Regions from separate parts of the Idiomarina sp. D18 genome, predicted to be linked through region 1. Evidence: predicted binding sites of a transcription regulator. Region 1 holds the regulator's gene; the other holds the start of a gene.

The links. Region 1 encodes MetJ, which represses methionine synthesis genes. Its sites were predicted from a motif close to TAGACGTCTAGACGTCTA; they were not measured.
Region 2: msrA (peptide-methionine (S)-S-oxide reductase MsrA) is a predicted target of MetJ. The motif match lies at 3,207-3,224, and genes of this name have one in related genera.

The regions. Positions count from the first base shown of each region.
Region 1 is NZ_CM173240.1:2,534,553-2,543,357, forward strand. It holds gene pilQ (type IV pilus secretin PilQ) at 1-257, opposite strand, end outside; gene AC3AP5_RS12175 (hypothetical protein) at 302-1,066, opposite strand; gene AC3AP5_RS12180 (hypothetical protein) at 1,078-1,560, opposite strand; gene AC3AP5_RS12185 (hypothetical protein) at 1,548-2,249, opposite strand; gene AC3AP5_RS12190 (penicillin-binding protein 1A) at 2,391-4,850, shown strand; gene metL (bifunctional aspartate kinase/homoserine dehydrogenase II) at 4,847-7,285, opposite strand; gene metJ (met regulon transcriptional regulator MetJ) at 7,460-7,786, shown strand; gene AC3AP5_RS12205 (malic enzyme-like NAD(P)-binding protein) at 7,783-8,805, opposite strand, start outside.
Region 2 is NZ_CM173240.1:1,986,478-1,995,282, reverse strand. It holds gene suhB (inositol-1-monophosphatase) at 1-107, opposite strand, end outside; gene trmJ (tRNA (cytosine(32)/uridine(32)-2'-O)-methyltransferase TrmJ) at 221-946, shown strand; gene iscR (Fe-S cluster assembly transcriptional regulator IscR) at 1,023-1,490, shown strand; gene AC3AP5_RS09600 (IscS subfamily cysteine desulfurase) at 1,506-2,657, shown strand; gene msrA (peptide-methionine (S)-S-oxide reductase MsrA) at 2,643-3,191, opposite strand; gene ndk (nucleoside-diphosphate kinase) at 3,356-3,787, shown strand; gene rlmN (dual-specificity RNA methyltransferase RlmN) at 3,867-5,003, shown strand; gene AC3AP5_RS09580 (tetratricopeptide repeat protein) at 5,053-5,463, shown strand; gene AC3AP5_RS09575 (RodZ domain-containing protein) at 5,512-6,675, shown strand; gene ispG (flavodoxin-dependent (E)-4-hydroxy-3-methylbut-2-enyl-diphosphate synthase) at 6,696-7,814, shown strand; gene hisS (histidine--tRNA ligase) at 7,881-8,805, shown strand, end outside.

The DNA of each region.
Region 1 (8,805 bases):
GGAGAAGGTTGAGATCGTGTCACCCGAATGAGGTTATCCGTCATCCGTAGCGTTAAACCATAGCTGTCGGCAAGCTCACGCATTAATTTGAGTGCATCAATATGACTGACGGATAAGCTGACCGTCTCGTCAATTGCCTTATCAGCGATCAGGTTTAAGTCGACTTTATCAGCAATAATTTCGAAGGCGGTCACTAAATCGACATTTTTTAGGCTCAACGTGATTTTAGGCAATTCATCTGCCACAGCGCTGGTCACATTGAGTTGCCATAACATGTAAAAAAACAACACGCTCGCAGGTGTCAGAAAGCGATTGCATTTGTGTGTTTGACCTTGTTTTGAAGTGTTGTAACAACGCACGGAAATGACTCCAATTGTTTGAAGGTGACGGACTCGCGAGAAATCGCCGTAATCATCGTGGTTGGTGAGCTAAAGTAGTCGCCAACCTTGGCCGTTAGCCATTGCTTATCACTACCTTGAAAGTAAGCTGAGAAGTTGCCTTCAGTGGCGAGGGTGGCAAGAAGTTGGTAATCGTGCCAGTCACCGAGTAATTTGCCCGGAGGCGATAAGTCACATGGCTTTTGGCCTCGCGGCGCGATAGAGAGTGCAAGCATGGGTAGGCCATTTTCAACAAAGCTAAGTATCAGCTCATTCTTATCATCTGTGTGCCGAGTCATAATGAGACTGTCTAGTACAAATGGATGCTTATCTTGGCTTGGCCATGAGGTAGATACATCAGCCCACCACTCAATTAATTGTTTCGACTGACCGCGTAACTTAATCCGCAGTTTTACATCCGATGCTATGGGGATCTGCTGGGTTAGCGAATAACGTTGAGCTGCCGCTAAGGCGAGGGTCAGCCAACGCGCTATTGGGCGTCGCTCTACTGACTGTTGATGAGCGGCGAAGGTGAGTTTACTTTTCTCTGTCTGTTGCCAAAGTATCTGAGTTTCATGGCGAGTCTCCCGTTGGTTAGATTCGAAATACCATGAAGCTAAGATAAAGCTTGCTGGTGCAGGTACCAATGTTAAACATAGCGCTAAATAGAAACCTAATGTACTTTTCATCGGCACTTCTACTATGGTTTATAAACATCGAGTTGTGCATGGTTATGAGCTTTTAATTGCAGTTGTACGCTCTGCGTTCCATCGTGCCGCAAACGCTCACTCAATTGTGTCAGCTCAGCGGGGCTATGGTATGTACCACTTAATGATAGTTGGGAAGATGTCCAATGAGCGCGGTCGATGTTTAACCCCGTCAAATTACTCAACTCTAAAGTTAATAGCTGGCTAACTTGGTTGACTTGTTGTTGGATAGCGAATGAATCTTGCTGGTAACGTGTTGCCGCCGATAACTGATTTTGTTGGGCTGTTTGCCATTGAGTCACGCGTGAATGGACTACATCTAAGTTGTGAAGGATAAACTGACTGTATAAGGGTTCCACCACTGCGGTGACATTAAGTAGGCTAAATAGGCTTAAAAGAACAACGGCGATAAGACGTTGTTGCTGATTTCTGTGCCTGTTAGCCGTGCGCCAGTCACTGAGGTTTAACCACGCCATGGGAAAAAGCCTCTCAGAGCGGCACCGATTAAAGCGGGTGACGCCTCGCCTGCAAATGACTGTGTCGCTGAGCATAGGTTCTGCCAAAGTCCCGAGAAATTAAATAATCGTGCTTTTAAAATGTCATCCTCTTCGGTACTTAGGTAACTCATCACCACTGAATCAAGCTCTTCGATGTTGATGGCCTCAAGGAGTGAAATTGAGTGTAAAGACACTAGAACACCTCGTGTCACTCGTAGCACAATATACAGATGTTGTTCGCGAAAAATGATGGTCCACTGTGTTGCCGGTTTTGCGAGTCTCGCGTAGGCGGGCAGGCGCGGAAGGAAGTAGTTAGTACAGCGTACCCATGCCTGAGGTGCAGGCTCCAATACACGGGGTTTCAGTGGTAGCTTTTCGGTCAGTCGCTCGATAGCGTCCTCATGACCATTGATTTGTTGGCGACCGAGCATCGGGATGATGTGACTGTCTTGATAGAGGTTGCTTGGCTGTGAGCTGATTTCTGTCTGCAAGTATACAAACTGACACGGGATTAATAGGCTTAAACGGGACTTATAGTATCGCCAATTCATTTGATCAATTGCGTCAGTTAGGTAATGTTTGGTCGCGAGTTGTCCCTTTTTTATTTCTAGCGTCATTAGCCTTATGTCATTGTTTTCAATCATTGCAGCGGATAAATAAGGCTTCATTTATTTACACCATCTTGGGTTATAAAATTTTGTCTTGGGTTGAGGGTTGCAAGCGTAGTGTTTAGTTTGAAAATCAGCCATAATAGTTAGTTATACAAAGGTGTCAGATATTCAACAACGTCACAGAAGTGGGGTAGGTTTTTGAGGTTTTTAAAGCGATTCGCGTGGATAGTCGCCGCTTTGGGCGTATTGGGGATCTTGACCGTGGGAGGGCTCTATCTTTATGTTAAGCCCGAGCTCCCGAGTGTTGAAACGCTAAGGGATGTCAAGTTACAAACGCCAATGCAGGTATTCACCAAAGATGGGCAGATGATCTCGCAGTTTGGTGAAAAACGCCGAATTCCAGTTAAGCTTGAGGATGTCCCACAGACCATGGTTGATGCTTTTCTCGCAACTGAGGATAGCCGTTTCTACCAACACTTTGGCGTTGATCCTATCGGTGTCGTGAGAGCTTTTGGTGTCCTTGTTACGACGGGTGAAGTAAAAGAAGGTGCCAGCACCATCACCATGCAGTTGGCGCGAAACTTTTTCCTAAGTTTTGACCGAGCTTGGATGCGTAAGATAAAAGAAACATTTATTGCTTTGCATATCGAGCAGCTACTGACAAAAGACGAAATTCTAGAGCTTTACCTGAATAAAATCGCCTTTGGTCATCGCGCTTATGGCGTGGGTGCCGCTGCCCAAGTTTATTACGGTAAACCTTTAAATGAGTTGAGTTTAGCACAGATCGCAACTATCGCAGGGTTGCCCAAAGCGCCATCGAATTTAAACCCGATTAGTAATCCACAAGCTTCTAAAGCACGCCGTCGTGTAGTATTACTGCGGATGCTGGATGAGAAGAAAATCACCCAAGCACAATTTGATGATGCTGTGAACGCACCTGTAACCGCGCGTCGTCATGGTGCTGAAGTAACAGTGAACGCTCCTTACCTTGCTGAAATTGTGCGCCAAGATATGGTCGAGCGGTTTGGTGAAGAGGAAGCCTACAATGGCGGCTACAACGTTTATACCACTGTCCGTAGCGATGTCCAGCAAGCCGCTCAACAGGCTATTTGGAATAACCTACATGGTTATGATGAGCGTCATGGCTATCGGGGACCTGTCAGCGTACTTTGGAACGAAAAAGAGGGTAAACCGGCATTATCGCAGGCCGAGGTTATTGACTATTTAGCGCGTGTCGATCGCATTGGCGCTGTCGTTCCCGCAGTAGTTATGGGCGTTGATGAACAATCAGCGCAAATCCTAATCAAAGGTGATGAACAAGCAACGACCTTAAACTGGGATGCGATGAAATGGGCGCGTCCGTATCTTAATGAAGAGCGCCAAGGTGAGGCGCCTAAGTCTGCTACAGATATTATGCAGCCGGGACACGTTATCTATGTGCGTTCGGTGGGTGAGGAGCATCAACTCCGATTAGCACAAGTGCCGGAACCAAGTTCTGCGATTGTTTCCTTAAAGCCGCAAGATGGTGCCGTAGAGGCAGTAGTTGGAGGCTATAGCTTTAATCTCAGCCAATATAATCGCGCCTTGCAAGCAGCGCGACAAGTAGGCTCAAATATCAAGCCCCTGATTTACTCGGCAGCCTTCGAGCAAGGTTTCACCTTGGCTACCTTGGTGAATGACGCACCTATTAATCAGTGGAATCCGGGCGCGGGTATCGCCTGGCGTCCTAAAAACTCTCCGGACGTCTATGAAGGCCCTATTCGCCTTCGCAAGGCATTAGCTAAGTCAAAAAACGTGGTCTCTGTTCGCCTAATACGGGAACTTGGCGTTAAAACCGCCGCCGATCATATCGCGAAGTTTGGTATTCCACGCGATACGATTCCAGAAAATGAATCCATCTCGCTGGGCTCGTTATCTATGACACCGATGGAAGTTGCGCGTGCCTATGCGACTTTCGCTAATGGCGGCTTCTTGATCAACCCCTACATTATCGAGCGAATAGAAGACGGCGAAGGAGAGGTGGTCTACGAAGCACAGCCGAAGCTAGCTTGCGAAGACTGTGAGAATGCAGCGCCCCGTATAATTTCTGAGCAGAACGCTTTTTTGGTTGCCCAAGCGATGAATTCAGCGGTATGGGGTGGAGGCAGTTGGGCTCATAAAACAGGCTGGAATGGTACTTCATGGCGCATCCAACGTTCTAAACCTATCGTTAATGTCACGGGACGATCGATTACAGGTAAAACCGGTACCACCAATGATGTTAAAGACACCTGGTTCTCTGGCTTTACGACGGGGTTAGTGACCACCACATGGGTGGGCTTTGACGATGTATCACGCGAGTTGGGTCGGACTACGATGAACCCGTTGCTGAGTAGTAAAGAACAACCAATCTCAGGAGGTGAAGCGGGTGCGAAAACCGCATTGCCAGGGTGGATCTTATTCATGGAAAAAGCGGTCGGCAAATTTCCAGCCGATGACTTTACCATTCCACCCAACGTGGTGAGTGTGAGAATTGATATGGAAACGGGTAAGTTATCGCATCGAAACGACTACACGAGCCGCTTCGAGTATTTTATCAGTGGCACCGAGCCAACTGAATATGCTCAAGATGAGCGCGATAACAAAGATATCTTTAATAACGAAGACGGGTTGTTCTAACCCGTCACCGTTAGTTTTGCCAGTAATTGGTTGAGATCAGATTGTACGCCGCCGGCTGTGACGTGCTTACCTGCGCCTGGGCCGCTAATAACCAGTGGCATTTCTGAATACCAATCGGTGTATATCACAAAGATATTCTCGCCAGGGATCAGGTTGGCCAGCATATCGCCTGCTGGAATATATTCGACACCTATTTTCGCACTGACCCGCCCTTCTTCAGAGACCGAGAAGCTAGCGAGTAAGCGCGGCACATTACCGTCTTTGGCTGCTTCCTTAAGCATGGTATCCATTGGCTCGTCTAACTCGTGAGCTCGTTGTAAAAACTCACTGGCAGAGATATCGCGAAGACTTTCAGGCACCAAACTGCTCACGCTGATATCTTCCCAATCAAGTTTAAGACCAATTTCGCGAGCTAAGATTAATAGCTTACGTACCAGATCCTGACAGGATAAATCCTCACGTGGGTCGGGCTCTGAATAGCCGCGCTTTTTAGCTTCTAATACTAAATCACTGAATTTAACACCGTCTGTGAAGTTCTCGAATAGCCAAGACATGGTGCCCGAAAAAATCCCTGAAATACTGCGAATCTCGTCACCGGAACCACGCAGATCGTTGATGGCATAATTAAGCGGCAGGCCAGCACCGACCGTAGTGTTATATAGCCACTCGCGTTTATACTCATGTTGAATCGTGCGAATTTCGCGATACAGTGCCTCCTCGGCCGACCCTGCTCGTTTATTTGCGCTGATAATATGTAAACCATTAGCAAACAAGCTTGGGTACAGTTGAGCGACCGGCTTCGCGTCGGTTAAATCAATCATGACCAGTTCATCATAAGGGGCATTAGGTAATTCGCGTAGTAACTCGGTTAGCACGTAAGGACGTGATAAACGGTCAAACCCTGCTTGCCATTCACTCAATTCGACGCCGCTATAGTCAAGCCAGAGCTTCTTAGAGTTAGCGATACCGATAACACGTACATCCATCACCTGATTAATGCGGTCGCGTTGCTGGCGGAATAAGTCCAACCAAGCAGTACCAATGTTCCCGCGACCAATGACTAACACGCCTAAGCTACGGCGATAGTTAAATAACTGGCTATGAAGACGATTGAGTAAACGGTTATCGAGTTTTTGTTCTAATATTGCGACCGCAGAGCACCCATCTTCGCTGACCGCAAAGCGACGCACCTTCTGTTCGCCTAACTGTAGTTTGAAGGTATTGTATTGATCCGTCTCTTGAATGCGATTACCAACCAGTGCCACCATTGAATAGCCGTGGATTTGCGTGACCGCATTACCCGCATTGATGCGGTCGAGCCAGTGGCTGATGTAGTTCAAGTGGTTTTGGTGGAAAACCAAGTATTGCTGATGTTTTTCGGGTTCGGTCCAGCTTACCAATGGCGTTAAATCCAGCGCGTCAAGTTGTTTGACGAGCTCGCGGTCGTTGAGTTCGACCTTAAACAATACAACTTCGGACAAAGATGTGAATACTTTACCCTTAGGTTCTGTATGTTCGAAATTGCCAATACGGGTCTGCTGATTTTCAACTTTTAGGCTTGAGCGCACCGAAATGACCATACGATCGCGGTCAACAGGTTGGAATGTGCGAGGGTGTAGCACCGGGCTGCCTAATCGAGCCAGCTCTTCTGCTTCGCTCCAATCTAAGGTCGACAAACTGACGACACGTTCTATCTTACGCGGATCGGCTGAATAAACACCGGCGACGTCTTTCCAAATAGTGACTTGCTTTGAATTAAGTAAGCTACCAACCAAAGTCGCAGAATAGTCACTGCCGTTACGACCTAGTGTGAGGCTCTCACCGTTTAAACCGCGTGCAATAAAGCCTGTAACAATAAATCGTGTGCCGGGAAAAGGTGCTACGCGATTTAATAAATTATGGCGCGACTCTAACTCCTGAATAACGGGCTCAGGGGCGTCTTCAGCCTTTAGGAAGTCACGTGCATCAATATGGTCTGCTTTAGTACCTTGTTTCCTTAATAATGCCGCAAGGAGTCGAGCTGACCAAAGTTCACCGTAAGACAGCAGTTCTGCTTCGTGTTCGATAATTTCTTTACCCGCAACGAAGTCGCGGAAGCGTTGAAAATCCACAGTCGACTGCTCAAGGATAGGTGCCGCAAACTCGCTACCGAGAAGTTCGTGGATTAATCCTTGTTGGAACCGCTCCAGTTGGTCGAGTAAAATATCAGCCGTATCGCCAGACTCCTTTTGAGCTTTAATAATTGCTAAAATACGGTTAGTGGTATCACCCGCCGCCGAGACCACCACAACATCGCTTGCGCCTGCATATTCGGTTACAATGCGTGCCACGCGACGATAACAAAAAGCGTCAGCCAAACTACTGCCGCCAAACTTATGCACTTGAACGTTATCGGCTACCGTCCGAATCTGATCTAAGCTCGGCTCTGCGGTCATTGGCGATACCTCTCAAATAAATGAATTAACTGATGTAATGACTAAGGCTAAAACATCAAACGCCAAATGTCAGCAAATTTTAGCCATCTAGACGGATAAAATTTGACCTTCATCTGGGATTGAGTAAAATTCAATATAACTTATATGGTTTTTGACTAAGGCAGGACTCTCACGATGAAGTGGAATGGTGATTATATCTACCCCTATGCAGAGCACGGGCGTAAAAGCGAACAGGTAAAAAAGGTAACCGTATCAATACCGACTCGCGTGCTTAAAGTACTCACCGATGAGCGAACTCGCCGTCAAGTTAAGAACTTACGTCATGCTACGAACAGCGAACTACTCTGCGAAGCCTTTTTACACGCTTTTACGGGCCAACCGTTGCCGACGGATACCGATTTAGAAAAGACCAATCCAAATAAAATACCTAAGGCAGTACGCGAAGAATTAGAAGCACGAGGGCTTCCAATTCCTGCAGATGATGAACTCGATACGCCTTAATCTTGCATATAGTTTTCAGGTAGCGGGATTTTGGCAACACCAGAATCGACCGCTGCCTCTGCCACTGCCTTAGCTACGCGCTGACACAAGCGAGGGTCCATGGGTTTAGGAATGATGTAATCAGCGCCGAAAGTGAGTTCATCAATACCGGCTGCTTTTTTGACCTCATCAGGCACTTCCTCTTTTGCGAGCTGGCGGATGGCTTCAACCGCTGCAATTTTCATCTCATCGTTAATTGCGGTTGCACGCACATCTAAAGCGCCGCGAAACATGAACGGAAAGCACAACACATTGTTGACTTGGTTAGGGTAGTCAGAACGACCTGTGCCGATAATAATGTCGTCGCGAGTTTGCTGAGCTAATTCGGGCTTAATTTCTGGATCCGGGTTAGAGCAAGCGAACACGATCGGCTTATCAGCCATCAGTTTAAGCGTTTCTGGCGAGAGTAGGTCAGGTCCCGAAACACCGAGAAACAGGTCGGCCCCTTCAATGACTTCTTCGAGCGTCCGTTTGTCAGTGTTGTTTGCGAAGAGCGCTTTATATTCGTTGAGATCCTCGCGGCGAGTATGGATGACACCTTTGGAATCCAACATGTAAATATGTTCGCGTTGCGCACCACATTTGATAAGTAGCTCCATACAGGCGATGGCGGCGGCCCCCGCACCCATGCAAACAATATGGGCATCTTTAAGGGACTTACCTTGGATTTCAAGTGCATTCAACATGCCTGCAGCGGTCACAATAGCCGTGCCGTGTTGGTCATCATGAAACACAGGTACGTTACATTTTTCAATAAGCGCTTGCTCGATTTCGAAACACTCAGGCGCCTTGATATCCTCAAGATTAATACCACCAAATGTGTCGGCTATATTCGCCACTGTATTAATGAAATCTTGAGTAGTGCGATGGGAGACTTCAATATCGATGGAGTCTAATCCTGCAAACCGCTTAAATAACAGTGCTTTCCCTTCCATCACGGGCTTTGATGCCAGCGGCCCCAAGTTACCCAAACCAAGAAT
Region 2 (8,805 bases), 550 kb from region 1:
GGGCCTTTGGCGGTTGCATCGATAGGTTGACCCTGATCGAATTCTTTAAGCAAAATTTTACCGGCTGCACGCGCTGCGCGCACCGCAATGTTTAACATCGGATGCATTTTCAAATTACCTGTGCTGTGAAAGAACGAATTTTAAGGTCGCGCATATTACCAGTGTTGAGGTAGAATGCGCAACTTTTCTACACTGGTTAAAATTAGATAAAGGCACTGTCATGCTCGATAACGTTCGAATTGTACTGGTGAATACCTCACATACTGGCAACATCGGTTCCGTCGCACGGGCGATGAAAACCATGGGTTTTAGCGATCTAGTATTAGTCGACCCGGTTTCGGAGCCGGACAGCCATGCATCGGCACTCGCCGCTGGCGCTACCGATATCTTAGCTAACGCGCGTATTGTTGAACGACTCGACCAAGCGATAGACGACTGTGGCTTAGTACTTGCTACCAGCGCCCGTAATCGTACCCTTGACTGGCCGTTGCTCGGTCCGCGTCAAGCAGCAGGGCAGGTGCTAAGCGAAGCACCGAAATACCCTGTCGCGATCGTATTTGGTCGTGAAAACAGTGGTCTCACAAACGAAGAGTTGCAGCAAAGCCATTTTCATTTACATATCCCGACCAACCCCGACTATGGTTCGCTGAATTTGGCGATGGCCGTTCAAACCGTGTGCTACGAAGTGCGCATGCAGTTCCTTGAACAGGACGAAATGCCTGAAGTTACTCAAGCGTATCCTCGCGTTGAGGCACTCGAGCAGTTTTATCAACATTTAGAGTCGACGCTGACAGATACGGGCTTCATTATTCGCCAACATCCAGGGCAAGTTATGACCAAGTTGCGACGCTTATTTAACCGTGCGCGTCCCGAGGAAAACGAACTCAACATCTTGCGCGGTATCCTGGCTTCCGTGGATAAGCAAACGAACAACTCGGGTTCTTAGAATACTTGACTAATTTAGTCGGAAAAGTACACTAATTAGGAGAACGATCACACTGAGTTATTAGAGGGGGAGATTGATGCGCCTGACTTCAAAAGGTCGCTATGCAGTGACAGCGATGCTCGACGTCGCGATGTTTGCAAAGCAAGCACCCGTGCCCCTAGCAGATATCTCAGATCGCCAAGGCATTTCGTTATCCTATCTTGAGCAACTCTTTGCTCGCTTACGTAAGCGGGGATTGGTTCACAGCGTGCGAGGACCTGGAGGTGGCTATCGCCTTGGGCGAGATGCCGACTCAATCTCTGTCGGTGCGGTGATCGATGCCGTTGACGAGTCTATCGACGCGACCAAATGCCAAGGCAAAGGTAATTGTCACAACGGTGAGCAGTGCCTGACCCATTCACTCTGGGAAGGGCTCAGTGATCGTATCGCACAATTTCTGGACGGCATTACCCTCGCCGAACTGATGGCCACTAAAGAGGTGGCACAAATTGGCAACCGCCAAGTGGGTGACAACAACCAGAAAATAGAGCTCAATGTGCTGTAATAGCGGAGAGTTGTTTTGAAACAGCCTATCTATCTTGATTATGCGGCAACCACGCCCGTGGACAAATCCGTCGCAGATGCCATGATGAAGTACTTAACAGCGGATGGCGTTTTTGCCAATCCGGCGTCGCGCTCGCACCGCCTCGGTTGGCAGGCGGAGGAGGCAGTAGACATCGCGCGAAATCAAGTTGCGGATTTAATCAACGCCGACCCGCGTGAAATCGTTTTCACCTCGGGTGCGACAGAATCGGATAATTTAGCATTAAAAGGTGTCATGCATCAGCCGCGTAATAAGGGAAAACATCTAATTACGGTGGCGACAGAGCACAAAGCCGTTATTGATCCGGCACTGCAGCTTGAGCGCGAAGGTTTTGATGTGACGTTTTTATCGGTTGATAAAGACGGCTTGATAGATAGCCAAGCATTACAACAAGCGATGCGCGAGGATACGGTATTAGTTAGTGTGATGCATGTAAACAATGAGCTGGGTGTTATTCAAGATATCCCAGCGATCAGTGCATGTTGTCGGGAACACAACGTACTTCTGCATGTCGATGCTGCGCAAAGTGCCGGTAAGCTGCCACTTGATGTAGAACAACTTGGTGTAGACTTGCTTTCTATATCGGCACACAAAATGTATGGGCCAAAAGGAATAGGTGCGCTCTATGTGCGTCGTAAACCTAAAGTACAACTTGAGGCTGAAATGCATGGGGGCGGGCATGAACGCGGCATGCGTTCGGGTACCTTGGCGACCCATCAGATTGTTGGTTTAGGCGAAGCGGCGCAGCTTGCCCGTCAACGCTTAGGCGATGATCGTGAACATTACCGTGCGTTGAGCCAGTTGTTTCTCGATAAATTATTAGCGGAGCCTGGCATTAAATTGAATGGTGATGTATCGCAACGCGTACCCAATATCATGAATTTACGCTTTGCTAATGTAGAAGGTGAGTTATTGCTGATGTCGTTAAAGGACTTAGCGATTTCTTCTGGGTCAGCCTGTACATCCGCGAGTGTAGAGCCTTCTTATGTGCTGCGCGCGATTGGTTTATCCGATGAACTGGCACATGCATCGCTCAGGTTTAGTTTGGGCCGCGACACCACCTTGCAGGAAATGGAATATGCCGCGGACCATGTACTGAACACCTATCGCGTGTTAGCTGCGCAGTAATTCAGCGAAGGTTTTACGGAATTTTGCCAGCTTAGGTGAAATAACCGCTTGGCAATACGGGTTCTCCGGATTGCGATTAAAGTAATCATCATGGTAATCCTCGGCACTGTAAAAGGTGTCGAGCGGTGCAACTTCTGTCACAATCGGATCTTCAAACACCACATCATTTTCGAGTTCATCAATGAGTTCAAGCGCGATCTGTTGTTGCTCGTCATCATGATAAAAGATAGAAGTGCGATATTGTGTGCCCACATCGTTACCTTGACGATTCACTTGGGTGGGATCGTGCAAGGTAAAAAAGATTTCCAAAATCTGACGATAACTAATAATCGACGGATCAAACGTTAACTGTACAACTTCCGCATGACCGGTATCGCCATTGCAGACCTGTTTGTAGGTCGGATTCTCGGTTGTGCCGCCAGTGTAACCTGACTGCGCCGATTCAATGCCTTTAAGTTGATTAAATGCGGATTCAATACACCAAAAACATCCACCGCCTAGGGTAGCTTTTTGGAACTGGGTCGTATTCGACATCTGACGGACTCCTTTTGGACGTCTATAAGGCTAAACGTTTTTCGATAGTAGCTGAGAACGAGTTAAAAAACAATCAATAGATATTCGATTTTTTCTGAGATCTAACGTATAATTCGCGCGGAAATTTTCACCTCTGGTTAAATACCCATTTTGGAGTAAAAAAGATGGCTTTAGAGCGCACTTTATCAATTATTAAGCCCGACGCGGTTGCGAAAAACTTAATCGGCGCAATCTATAATCGTTTCGAAAGCGCAGGTCTGCGTATCGTAGCGTCAAAAATGATGCACTTGAGCAAAGAACAAGCTGAAGGCTTCTATGCAGAGCACAGCGAGCGTCCTTTCTTTGGCGCGTTAGTTGAATTCATGACTTCAGGTCCAATCGTAGTTCAAGTATTGGAAGGCGAAGAAGCTATCCTGAAAAACCGTGAAATCATGGGTGCAACGAACCCAGCAGACGCATTGGCAGGCACGCTTCGCGCAGACTATGCTGAAACTATCGACGAGAACGCAGTACATGGTTCTGACGCAGCTGAAACTGCAGCACGCGAAATCGCGTACTTCTTCAGCGATGAAGAGATCTGCCCACGTACTCGATAAGTCTTACGCAAGACTGATCGTTTAACGAATAAAATCGTGCGCCCTTTGGCGCACGGTACTTTTTAGATACAGGAAATTTATGACCAACGCTATCGATAAAAAAGTGAATCTTCTAAACCTGAACCGCGATGGAATGAAAGCCTTTTTCAAAGAGATGGGCGAAAAACCGTTCCGTGCCGATCAGGTCATGAAATGGCTCTATCACTTTTGTGTCGACGACTTTGATGAGATGACCAATCTCAACAAAGGACTACGCGAGAAGCTCAAACAATGTGCTGAAATTCGCGCACCAGAAATTCGCGAGCAGCAGCAATCGAGCGATGGCACGATTAAATTCGTGATGACATTGTTTGATGGTCAAGATGTTGAAACTGTTTGGATCCCAGAACGTGACCGCGCCACCTTGTGTGTTTCATCACAGGTAGGCTGTGCTCTTGAGTGCACTTTCTGCTCAACGGGTCAACAAGGTTTCAACCGTAACCTCAACGTAGCGGAAATCATCGGCCAAGTGTGGCGTGTGAATCAGCTACTCGGAGCCTATGGTAAAACAGGTATCAAACCTGTGACTAACGTAGTCATGATGGGTATGGGCGAACCGCTGCTCAACCTCAACAATGTGGTGCCAGCGATGGACCTCATGATGGATGATTACGGTTTTGGTTTGTCTAAACGTCGAGTTACCTTGAGTACCTCAGGTGTGGTACCGGCATTGGACAAGCTACGCGAGCAAATCGATGTAATGCTCGCTATTTCGTTGCATGCGCCTAACGACGAGCTGCGCAATGAAATCGTACCGATTAACAAAAAGTACAACATCGAACAGTTTTTAGCGTCGAGTCGTAAATACGTTGAGCAGTCAAAAGCTCAGCATAAAGTGACGGTTGAGTATGTCATGCTCGATCACGTAAACGACTCGATGGATCAAGCGCATGAGCTCGCTCGTACGCTTAAAGATACACCGAGCAAAATCAACCTGATTCCGTTTAATCCATTCCCAGGTTCCGACTATGGTCGTTCGAGTAATTCGCGCATTGACCGTTTCGCTAAAGTATTAATGGACTATGGTTTTACTGTTATGGTTCGTAAAACTCGAGGCGACGATATCGATGCCGCATGCGGTCAGCTCGTAGGCGATGTTATCGACCGCACTAAGCGTATCCTAAAACGTCAGCAAGCGCAGCGCGGCGGTGATGCTATTCAGGTTAAGTCAGACTAGACAGTGATAAATACCTATGCCTTGAGTGACTAAGTAAGGAGTAACTTCAATGCATAGGTTTATCTTAGGAGCGATAGGATTTGCTTTAACGGCCTGTTCTGTTTCCACTGATGAAACGGTAGTTGATGCCCATTTGAGAGCGGGAATGGCTTATTTAGCGCAGAACCAGCTTGACCACGCCGAACGCCACTTTAAACAGGCATTTTTGGCAGACCCAAAGCGAGTAGACACTGTGTTAGCCCTAGGACACTGGTATTTACGTAAAGAACGTGTCAATTCTGCGTTGCTACTTTACCAAGAAGCATTATCATGGCAACCTATGAGCGGAGTTCTGCACAACAACTATGCCGTAGCGCTGTGTCTATCAGGCCAGCAGCAAGCCGCTCAGCGTGCATTTGCGCAAGCTAAACGATTAGGCGCGCAAGCGAGCCAGAAAAATCACTGTGCACAACATCACTAGAATGTAATTCGCTCAACTTTAGTTAAACTAGGGAACGATCCAAAGATCATGACTGCCGATAATTCATCTGCAAATAACAACTCAAGCGCAGACTCAAATAACGAAGAACTAATGTCGTCGCAAGAGCAATCACGTCGCCCCATTGCAGGTCCGGGACACATTCTTAAAGAAGCGCGTGAGGCAAAATCGATGACGCCTCGCGAGGCCGCTGATCGTTTACGTTTGCGTTTACAGGTCATTGAACTGATTGAAGCAGATGACTATGACACCTTTTCAACGACCACCTTTGTCAAAGGCTACCTCCGTGCTTACGCCAAACTGTTAGGTGTTGATCAAAGCAAAATTGATGAAGCCTACAAATCCCTGAATATCCAAGAACCTGAAAGCACGCCGATGCAAAGCTTTTCGCGTCGAGTAAAACATCAAGAGAGCGATAACCGATTGATGATGATCACTTGGCTAGTGGTTGTGGTCGTTATCGCGTTGGTAATTTGGTGGTGGCAAGACAGTGACTTGAGCTTCTCGAAGTTGAGCAATGATGTCGAACAAGCGGTTACTGAACAAACCGACTCAGCGCAACAAGAGGATAGCACAGATACACCGACTCTGCGTCAGTCAAATCAGGCGCAAGAAGCCACTTCGAGCGAACAGCCATTGCTTGAATCTGAAGTCAGTGCTGCCGATGCAAGTACTTCATTAAGTATTAATGATCCTGCCCAACAGGATGAAATGAGCCCAGACACGATTGAGCAACCTGTCGCAGAGATGCCAGAAACGTCATCAAACCAACAAGTCACATCCGAAGCGATGTCGGAGGTGGCGCAAGAAAGTGATGCGAACGAACCGCGTGAAGCACGCACCGCAGAGCAAAATACTGCGTCAGAACCTGAGCCAACAGTGTCGGCGAGCAGCGACGCTAACTCAGTATCTGGCGGCGATGAAGATGAAGCAGACAATACCGCACTAGCCGCCGATTTGGTGATGGAGTTCAGCGAAGAGTGCTGGGTAAAAGTTGAAGACGCCGATGGTGAAGTGCAAGCGATTGGTACAAAAGCACAGGGCTATCGTATGCCGGTACCTGGTAAAGCGCCGTTTTCGGCGACCATCTGCAAGCCCGCCGCCGTGACTATTACCTATGCAGGTAATGCGTTAGACTTATCAAATTATCGTCAAGATCGTGTCGCACGATTAACGATTCCTTCAAGTAATTAAAAGACCGAGTGTAAGCCGTTATGATGCACGAAAATCCAATTAAGCGCAGACCTTCCCGTCGGATCTATGTAGGTAATGTGCCGATTGGAGACAATGCGCCCATTGCTGTTCAGTCAATGACGAATACTGAAACGACGGATGTTCAAGCGACTGTTGAACAGATAAAACGTATTGCAGCCGCTGGTGCTGATATTGTTCGTGTCTCTGTGCCAACGATGGATGCAGCAGAGGCGTTTAAGCTGATTAAGCAACAAAGCCCTGTTCCCCTTGTTGCCGATATTCACTTCGATTACCGCATCGCACTTAAAGTGGCTGAATACGGCGTTGATTGTTTACGAATTAACCCGGGCAATATCGGTCGTGAAGATCGTATTCGCGCAGTTGTAGACGCCGCGCGCGACAAAAATATTCCGATTCGTATCGGTGTGAACGGCGGTTCGTTAGAGCGTGAATTGCAAGAGAAGTATGGTGAACCGACACCGGAAGCGCTCGTTGAATCAGCTATGCGACATGTTGATATCTTGGACCGTTTAGACTTTCAAGATTTTAAAGTCAGTGTTAAAGCATCCGATGTGTTCTTAGCGGTAGAATCGTACCGTCTTTTAGCGAAGCAAATCGATCAACCCTTACATTTGGGTATTACCGAAGCCGGTGGCCTTCGCAGTGGTTCGGTTAAGTCGTCCATTGGTTTAGGCATGCTGTTAGCAGAAGGCATTGGCGACACATTACGCGTGTCACTTGCCGCGGACCCTGTCGAAGAAATCAAAGTGGGTTTCGATATGTTGAAATCGCTGCGTATTCGCTCGCGCGGAATCAACTTTATTGCCTGCCCCAGCTGTTCACGGCAAGAGTTTGACGTGATTTCTACGGTGAATGCGTTGGAGCAGCGACTCGAGGACATCACCGAGCCGATGGATGTTTCTGTGATTGGCTGTGTGGTCAATGGTCCCGGTGAAGCATTGATTTCAGAAGTCGGTCTTGCCGGTGCCAAAAGCAAGAGTGGTTTGTATATTGGTGGTGAGCGCCAAAAGCTGCGGCTCGATAACAATGATCTCGTGGATCAATTGGAAGCTCAAATCCGTGATCGCGTAGAATATATAAAAAAGCATCGCATTGATGTAAAAGAAATCGACAACTGATTTTACCCGCCGTCGTAAAGACTCTATAATACGCGCTTATTTTGTAGGCTAAACGGAAGAGTAACCGTGGCAAAGACCATCCAAGCAATTCGAGGAATGAACGACCTGTTACCAGAGCAGACAGCTGCTTGGCAACAGGTCGAGGCGATAATCCGTCAAGTTGCCGCAAGCTATGGCTATCAAGAAATACGCATGCCAGTGCTTGAGAGCACGGCACTGTTCAAGCGTTCGATTGGTGAAGTGACCGATATCGTTGAGAAAGAAATGTACACCTTTGACGATCGGAACGGTGAGAGTGTGACCCTGCGTCCCGAGGGCACGGCGAGCTGTGTGCGAGCCGGTAACCAACATGGTTTGCTGTACAATCAGATTCAACGTTTGTGGTACATGGGCCCGATGTTTCGCTACGAGCGTCCACAAAAAGGGCGTTATCGCCAATTTCATCAATTTGGTATTGAAACCTTTGGCCTCGAAGGTGCCGATGCCGATGCTGAAGTGATTCTCTTATCAGCTCGACTTTGGAAAGCTCTGGGTATGGCCGATCAAGTTGAGTTGCAACTTAACTCGCTTGGTTCAAATGAAGCGCGGGCACGCTATCGTGATGCGCTGCGTGACTATTTAGAGCAATACAAGAGCGAATTAGACGAAGATAGTCAACGCCGACTAGACACTAACCCGCTACGTATTTTGGATTCGAAAGATGCCAATACGCAGCAACTGTTAGAACAGGCACCTAAGTTATCGGACTACTGGGACGAAGAATCCAAGCAACATTTTGATGAGTTAAAAGCTCGCCTCGATGCAGCAGGGATTCCCTATGTATTCAACGAACGTCTTGTGCGTGGTCTTGATTACTATAACCGCACCGTGTTCGAATGGGTCACTACCGCTTTAGGCGCGCAAGGTACTGTGTGTGCGGGTGGCCGTTACGATGGCCTGGTTGAGCAATTAGGTGGTAAGGCAACACCGGCTGTTGGCTTTGCCATGGGCA